2 regions of the Streptomyces sp. NPDC031100 genome follow, and region 1 is predicted to be linked to the other one. Evidence: riboswitches for the same ligand, from Rfam matches in the RefSeq annotation. Region 1 holds a riboswitch; the other holds the start of a gene.
What was found. Region 1 has a riboswitch for glycine ahead of gcvT (glycine cleavage system aminomethyltransferase GcvT). Riboswitches for the same ligand answer to the same signal wherever they lie in the genome.
Positions count from the first base shown of each region.

Region 2: another riboswitch for glycine. It lies ahead of gcvP (aminomethyl-transferring glycine dehydrogenase); the one in region 1 lies ahead of gcvT (glycine cleavage system aminomethyltransferase GcvT).

Region 1 is NZ_JBVIGN010000004.1:531,991-535,958, forward strand. It holds gene glyA (serine hydroxymethyltransferase) at 1-624, opposite strand, end outside; gene gcvH (glycine cleavage system protein GcvH) at 639-1,016, opposite strand; gene gcvT (glycine cleavage system aminomethyltransferase GcvT) at 1,132-2,250, opposite strand; glycine riboswitch at 2,292-2,404, opposite strand; glycine riboswitch at 2,405-2,505, opposite strand; gene ACZ5DS_RS14330 (AAA family ATPase) at 2,683-3,351, shown strand; gene ACZ5DS_RS14335 (enhanced serine sensitivity protein SseB) at 3,425-3,968, shown strand, end outside.
Region 2 is NZ_JBVIGN010000013.1:9,733-13,700, reverse strand. It holds gene gcvP (aminomethyl-transferring glycine dehydrogenase) at 1-2,515, opposite strand, end outside; glycine riboswitch at 2,690-2,784, opposite strand; gene ACZ5DS_RS31730 (PRC-barrel domain-containing protein) at 2,904-3,275, shown strand; gene ACZ5DS_RS31725 (DNA polymerase IV) at 3,367-3,968, opposite strand, start outside.

The DNA.
Region 1 (3,968 bases):
CAGGCCCGCGAAGTGCGCCATGTCGACCCACAGGAAGGCCTCGACCTCGTCGGCGATCCGGCGGAACTCGGCGAAGTCCAGCTGACGCGGGTACGCCGACCAGCCGGCGATGATCACCTTGGGGCGGTGCTCCTTGGCGAGCCGCTCGACCTCGGCCATGTCGACCAGACCGGTCTCGGCGTCCACGTGGTACGCGACCACGTTGAACTGCTTGCCGGAGAAGTTCAGGCGCATGCCGTGGGTCAGGTGGCCGCCGTGGGCGAGGTCCAGGCCGAGGATCGTGTCCCCGGGCTGGGCCAGCGCGAACAGGGCCGCCTGGTTGGCGGAGGCGCCGGAGTGGGGCTGCACGTTGGCGTACTCGGCGCCGAACAGCTCCTTGATCCGGTCGATGGCGATCTGCTCGGCGACGTCGACGTGCTCGCAGCCGCCGTAGTAGCGGCGGCCCGGGTAGCCCTCGGCGTACTTGTTGGTGAGGACCGAGCCCTGGGCCTCCATCACCGCGAGCGGCGCGAAGTTCTCGGACGCGATCATCTCCAGCGTGGACTGCTGGCGGTTCAGCTCGGCGTCGACCGCGGCGGCGATCTCCGGGTCCAGCTCGTGCAGAGGCGTGTTCAGGACAGTCATACGGCTACGACTCCTCAGCCGGCGGAAAAGGCGGTGTACTCGTCGGCGGTGAGCAGGTCCTCCGGCTCGTCCGTGACGCGTACCTTGAACAGCCAGCCGCCCTCGAAGGGGGCCGAGTTCACCAGCGACGGGTCGTCGACGACGTCCTGGTTGACCGCGGTGACCTCACCGGTCACGGGGGAGTACAGATCGGAGACCGACTTGGTCGACTCCAGCTCGCCGCAGGACTCGCCCGCGGACACCGTGTCACCGACCTCCGGGAGCTGGACGAAGACGACATCGCCGAGCGCGTTGGCCGCGTGCTCCGTGATGCCGACCGTCGAGACGCCGTCCTCGGCGGCCGACAGCCACTCGTGCTCCTTGCTGTAGCGCAGCTGCTGGGGGTTGCTCATGGCCTGAATTCTCCTGTACGCGCGGGAGTGCTGGTGAATGGGGGACTGCTGGACCTGCTGATGAGCAGGTGAATGTGCGCAGCGTCACGTCCCGGGGACGGACCGCGCCCAGTGTCTACTTCTGGCGCTTGTAGAAGGGCAGTGCCACGACCTGGTACGGCTCGTGGCTCCCCCGGATGTCCACACCGACGCCCTCGGTGCCCGGCGCCGCGTGCGCCGCGTCGACGTAGGCCATGGCGATCGGCTTGCCCAGGGTGGGGGAGGGGGCGCCGGAGGTGACCTCGCCGATCACCTGGCCGCCCGCGACCACGGCGTACCCGGCGCGCGGCACCCGGCGACCCTCGGCGATCAGCCCGACGAGCACCCGCGGCGGGTTCTCCTCAGCCTTGGCGGCGGCCTCGGTGAGCGCCTCGCGCCCCACGAAGTCGCCCTCCTTCTCGAACTTCACCACCCGGCCGAGCCCGGCGTCGAACGGCGTCAGGGACGTGGTCAGCTCGTGCCCGTACAGCGGCATGCCCGCCTCCAGGCGCAGGGTGTCCCGGCAGGACAGGCCGCACGGCACCAGGCCGACGCCCTCGCCGGCCTTGGTCAGCGCCTGCCACAGCTCCACCGCGTGCTCCGGCTTCACGAACAGCTCGAAGCCGTCCTCGCCGGTGTAGCCGGTGCGGGCGATCAGCGCGGGGACGCCGGCGACCGTGCCGGGCAGGCCCGCGTAGTACTTCAGGCCGTCCAGGTCGGCGTCGGTGAGGGACTTCAGGATGCCGGGGGACTCCGGGCCCTGGACGGCGATCAGGGCATACGCGTCCCGGTCGTCGCGCACCTCGGCGTCGAAGCCCTCCGCACGCTCGGTCAGCGCGTCCAGCACCACCTGGGCGTTGGAGGCGTTGGCGACGACCATGTACTCGGTCTCGGCGAGGCGGTAGACGATCAGGTCGTCCAGGATGCCGCCGTCGGCCTGGCAGATCATGGTGTAGCGGGCGCGGCCGACACCGACGGAGGCGATGTTGCCGACCAGGGCGAAGTTCAGCAGGGCGGCGGCCTGCGGGCCGGTCACGGTGATCTCGCCCATGTGGGAGAGGTCGAAGAGACCGGCCTTGGTGCGCACCGCGAGGTGCTCGTCGCGCTCGGAGCCGTAGCGCAGGGGCATGTCCCAGCCGGCGAAGTCGGTCATCGTCGCGCCGAGCGAGCGATGCAGGGCATCGAGCGCGGTGTGACGGAGTTCGGTACTGCTCATCGGTCGGTCGTCTCCCAGGGCAGGCTGACGGGCGAGGAAGTTCCTCCCCATCTGTCATCGGAACCTGAGAGGTTCGCCGAGACCGCCACAGGGACGATCACGGCTTGCACCTTGGGTGGAGCCGCTGACACAGCGGCCCGCTTTTCAGATGTGCCTCGCCCGCGCGGTAACGGGGACCTGAGAGATTCAAGGGAGGGACTTGCTCCTTCGGCGCCCCGGCATCAGTGCTGCCAGGGACTCTCCCGCGCGGATTCAAGCGGCCGGTATGCAGTTGGCGGGCACATCATTGCACGCCGCGCCCCCACCCGTCAGGGCCGCATCTGTAACCGAGCTGTGGCAGTACGCGCACCGAACCACTGGACACGGCGCATTACCTTCTCTTTACATCCGAAGGGCAAGGGGTCTCTACGCACACAGGGGAGGACGATCACGGTGAACAGGACCACGGCCTACGCCGCCACCACCGGCGTCGCGGTGCCGAAGCAGCCCTCCGCCCCGGCCCGCGAGCGCTGCGCCGACCGCCCGGCCCCGGTCGTCCGCGACCTGCGCGACCGTGCCGGCCACAGCCCGCACGCCCTGCTCTTCGGCGCCCGTGACCTGGTGGTGATCACCGGCCTGCCCGGCAGCGGCAAGTCCACCCTGATGCACCGCGCGGTCCCCGGCCACCGCATCGACTCGCAGGACACCCGCGACCGCTGGGACGCCCGGATGCCCCGCCTCCTGCCCTACGCGCTCTACCGCCCGCTGGTCCGCCTCGCCCACTACGCCGGGCTGCGCCGCGCCCTGCGCACCGGTGACGGGGTCGTCGTGCACGACTGCGGCACCCAGTCCTGGGTGCGCGCCTGGCTCGCCCGCGAGGCCCGCCGCCGCGGCGGCACCCTGCACCTGCTGCTCCTCGACGTCACCCCCGGCACCGCCCGGGACGGCCAGCGCGAGCGCGGCCGCGGCGTGTCCCGGTACGCCTTCCGCCGCCACCGCCGTACGACCGGCCGCCTGCTGCGCGCGGTGGAGCGGGGCGAGCTGCCCGCCGGCTGCGGCTCGGCCGTGCTGCTGGACCGGGACGCGGCGGACGTCCTGCACCGCATAGCCTTCACCGGCTGAGCGGAGCCGCCGCTGTCACAGGCACCCGCTAGCCTTTTGATCCACAGCATGGTTCCCAGCAGGCGGTAGGCAGATGGACTTCCCGGCGGACACTCCCGCGGACTTCCCGGCACAGGCGCACCCCCACCCGCACGGCGGTTGGCCCGGCAACGAGCTGGAGGAGGTGCTCTCGGCCTCCCTCGGCATACCCGCCGCCGGCGGCCGGATCATCGAGGTCCTGGGCCGGAGCTTCCTCTGGATCCCGCTGCCGAACGGGGGCGGCCCGCAGAGCGGCCCGCTCGACCTGCCCACCCTGGAGATCGAGGGCCAGGTGTACGTCCCGGTCTTCAGCTCCGAGGAGCAGCTCCGCCAGGCGACCGGCTCCCACATGTCGTACACCATCGCCCCGGCGGTGGAGTTCGCCCGCGGTCTGCCCCCGCAGGTCGGCATCGCCGTCAACCCCGACGGCGTGGTCGGCGTGCCGCTGCCGCCCGAGGCGGTGGCCGAGCTGTGCCGCGCGGGCCGCACGCCGCTGGACGGACCCAGCACCGGGGGCCGGGTCCGCCTCTTCGAGCCCGACTGGCAGGACGACCCGGTCGACTTCCTCTCCGCCGCCTCCGCCGAGTTCGCCGCCACGG
Region 2 (3,968 bases), on a different contig from region 1:
TCAGGCGCTTGGCCACGTCGTCCACGCTCACGCCGGTCGCCTTGGTCAGCGGGCGCAGGTCGATGATGCACTCGTGCGCGACCAGGTTGCCGGGACCGGTGTAGAGCACCGGGTAGTGCGGCTCCAGGCGCTTGGCGACGTAGTTCGCGGAGAGCACGGCCACCTGCGTGGCGCGCTTGAGGCCCTCGCCGCCCATCAGGCGGACGTACGCCCACGAGATCGGCAGGATGCCCGCGCTGCCCCACGGCGCCGCGGAGATCGGGCCGACGCCCGTCTCGGGGCCTGCGGCCGGCTGCATCGGGTGGTTCGGCAGGTACGGCGCGAGGTGCGAGCGTACGGCCACCGGGCCGACGCCCGGGCCACCGCCGCCGTGCGGGATGCAGAAGGTCTTGTGCAGGTTCAGGTGGGAGACGTCGCCGCCGAAGTGGCCCGGCTTGGCGAGGCCGACCAGGGCGTTGAGGTTGGCGCCGTCGACGTAGACCTGGCCGCCGGCCTCGTGGACCTGGGCGCAGATGTCGGCGACGTGCTCCTCGAAGACGCCGTGCGTGGACGGGTAGGTGATCATCAGGACCGCCAGCTCGTCGCGGTACTGCTCGATCTTCGCCCGCAGGTCCTCGACGTCGATCTCGCCGTCCTCGGCGGTCTTGACGACGACGACCTTCATCCCGGCCATCACGGCGCTCGCGGCGTTCGTGCCGTGCGCGGAGGACGGGATCAGGCACACGGTCCGCTGCTCGTCACCGTTGGCCCGGTGGTAGCCGCGTACGGCGAGCAGGCCGGCCAGCTCGCCCTGCGAACCGGCGTTCGGCTGGAGCGAGACCTTGTCGTAGCCGGTGACCTCGGCGAGACGTTCCTCCAGCTCGCGGATGAGCGTGAGGTAGCCCTCGGCCTGCTCGGCGGGCACGAAGGGGTGCAGCTGGCCGAACTCGGGCCAGGTGACCGGTTCCATCTCCGTGGTCGCGTTGAGCTTCATGGTGCAGGAGCCCAGCGGGATCATGCCGCGGTCGAGCGCGTAGTCGCGGTCGGCCAGCTTGCGCAGGTAGCGCAGCATCGCGGTCTCGGAGCGGTGCTCCTGGAAGACCGGGTGGGTCAGGTAGTCGTCGGTGCGCAGCAGCGCCTCGGGCAGGGTGTCCGCGGCCGTGGCGTCCAGCGCCTCGATGTCGCCGGCGACGCCGAAGGCGGAGAAGACCGCGTCCAGCTGGGCCCGGTTGGTGGTCTCGTCGCAGGAGAGGGAGACATGGTCGGCGTCGACCAGACGCAGGTTGACGCCGTTGTCCCGGCCCGCGGCGACGACCTCGGCGGCCTTTGCGGGCACGCGCGCGGTGAGGGTGTCGAAGTAGGAGCCGTGGACGATCTCGACACCGCCGGCCTTCAGGCCCTCGGCGACGATGGTGGCGTACCGGTGGGTGCGCCGCGCGATGGTCCGCAGGCCCTCCGGCCCGTGGTAGACGGCGTACATGCCGGCCATCACGGCGAGCAGCACCTGCGCGGTGCAGATGTTGCTGGTGGCCTTCTCGCGGCGGATGTGCTGCTCACGGGTCTGCAGCGCGAGGCGGTAGGCCTTGTTCCCGTCGGCGTCGACGGAGACACCGACGAGGCGGCCGGGCAGGCTGCGCGCGAACTTCTCGTGCACCGCCATGTAGCCCGCGTGCGGACCGCCGAAGCCCATCGGGACACCGAAGCGCTGGGTCGTGCCGACGGCGATGTCCGCGCCCAGCTCGCCCGGCGAGGTCAGCAGGGTGAGGGCCAGCAGGTCGGCGGCGACGGTGACGAGGGCACCCAGCTCGTGCGCCTGCTCGATGACCGGCTTGATGTCGCGAACGGCACCGGAGGCACCCGGGTACTGGATCAGCACGCCGTTGATCTCGCGTGCGGCGATGTCGGCCGGGATGCCGTCGCTGAGGTCGGCGACGACGATCTCCACACCGGTCGGCTCGGCGCGCGTCTCGATGACGGCGATGGTCTGCGGCAGGGCGTCCGCGTCGACCAGGAACAGGCCCTTCTTGTTCTTGCCCATGCGCCGGGACAGCGCCATCGCCTCGGCGGCGGCCGTGCCCTCGTCCAGCAGGGAGGCGCCGGAGGTGGGCAGACCGGTGAGGTCGGCGACCATCGTCTGGAAGTTCAGCAGGGCCTCCAGACGGCCCTGCGAGATCTCCGGCTGGTACGGCGTGTACGCCGTGTACCAGGCCGGGTTCTCCATGACGTTGCGCAGGATGACCGGCGGGGTGAAGGTGCCGTAGTAGCCGAGGCCGATCATGGAGCCGAGGACCTGGTTGCGGTCGGCGAGCGAGCGCAGCTCGGCGAGCACCTCGGCCTCGGTGCGGGCACCCGGCAGGTCAAGAGCGTCGGCGTTCTTGATCACATCCGGGACCGCGGCGGCGGTCAGCTCGTCGAGGGAGCCGTAGCCGACGTGCGCGAGCATCTTGGCCCGCGCCTCCGGGTCGGGCCCGATGTGGCGCTGCTCGAAGGGGATGCCCGCTTCGAGCTCGGAGAGCGGAGTGCGATGGGCGGTCATTGCGGAGGCCTCCTGGTCTGACGCGACCTTCGAGGGGCACCACGGCACGGTTGCCCCGACGGCCTCCCCCTCTGTCATCTCAACCTGAGAGCTTCACCGGACACCCGAGGGTCCCGGCTTTCACCGTCGGTGAGGGCGAGAGCCGTCGACGCTCGCCCTGCTTTCCAGAGTGACCTCGTCCGTGCGGTACGTGAGCCTGAGAGATTCCGGGGAGGATTTGCTCCTTCGGCGCCTCCGAGGTGGTCGGAGGACTCTCCCGCACGGGGTCAGCAGCCGCTGTCAGCCTACCAGCGAGGTCAACGCCTGGGCCCTCGAGTGGCCGCCTCCCTGAATGTGCTCTTTCGTAGTGCTTACGGATGAGTTGCGACCAAGTGGAGGGAGACGGACCGTGCAGACCGGCATCGATCCGCGCAACCTGATCGGCCGCAAGGCGTTCGACCGCAATGGCACCAAGATCGGCACCATCGACGAGGTGTACCTCGACGACGCGACCGGCGTGCCCGAGTGGGCGGCCATACGGACCGGCCTCTTCTCCCGGGACGCCTTCGTCCCCCTGGAGCCCAGCGAGCTGGTCGAAGGCGCCCTCCGGGTCCCCTTCGACCGCGCACTCATCAAGGACGCCCCCGACTTCGGCGTGGGCCGCCACCTCTCCCCCGAACAGGAACTCCAGCTCTACCACCACTACGGCCTGGACGTGTCCGCCGCTCCCCCGCCCCCGGACCGCGATTTCGGCAAACTGGCAGGCAGCGAGGAGGCCTAGGGATGGCCTAGGGACTCTTGCCGGCCCCTGGGGGCGCGGGGAACTGCGCGAAAAACCACGGCGAACCCGCACCCACCGAACGACCTCCCCCCTACAGACCGGTATCGACGTCCGACACCAGCGGCAACGGCTCCGCCGGCTCCAGCCCGGGATCGTCCACCCGAAACGTACGAACCCGCCCCGGCTCGGACTGCGGTGTCTCGAAGCGCACGGTGACCCGCCCCAGACCGCTGCCCTGCACCCACCCGTGCCCGTACTCGACGTGCCGCACGTCATACCCGGCACGCCACTGCCGCTCGGCCGGTTCCGGGTCCTCCACGGCCTCGGGCACGACCTCCTCCGGCCCCTCCGCGGACGCGGCCCGCTCGCCCGCCGCCTGGGCGAACAGGTCCTCCTGGGTGTAGTCGGCCAGCCCGGAGACGCCCACGCCGAGCAGCCGGACCCCGCCCGTGGTGTCCACCGACTCCAGCAGCCGTGCCGCAGCCTCCCGGATCACCGCCGGATCGTCCGTGGGGCCTCTGAGCGTCTCGGAGCGGGTCAGCGTCGAGAAGTCGTACCGCCGCACCTTCAGGACGATGGTGCGCCCGGACAGCCCGGCACCGCGCAGCCGCCGCACGCACCGGTCGGCGAGCCGCTGCACCTCCAGGCCGACCCGCAACCGGTCGTGGATGTCCACGTCGTACGTGTCCTCGA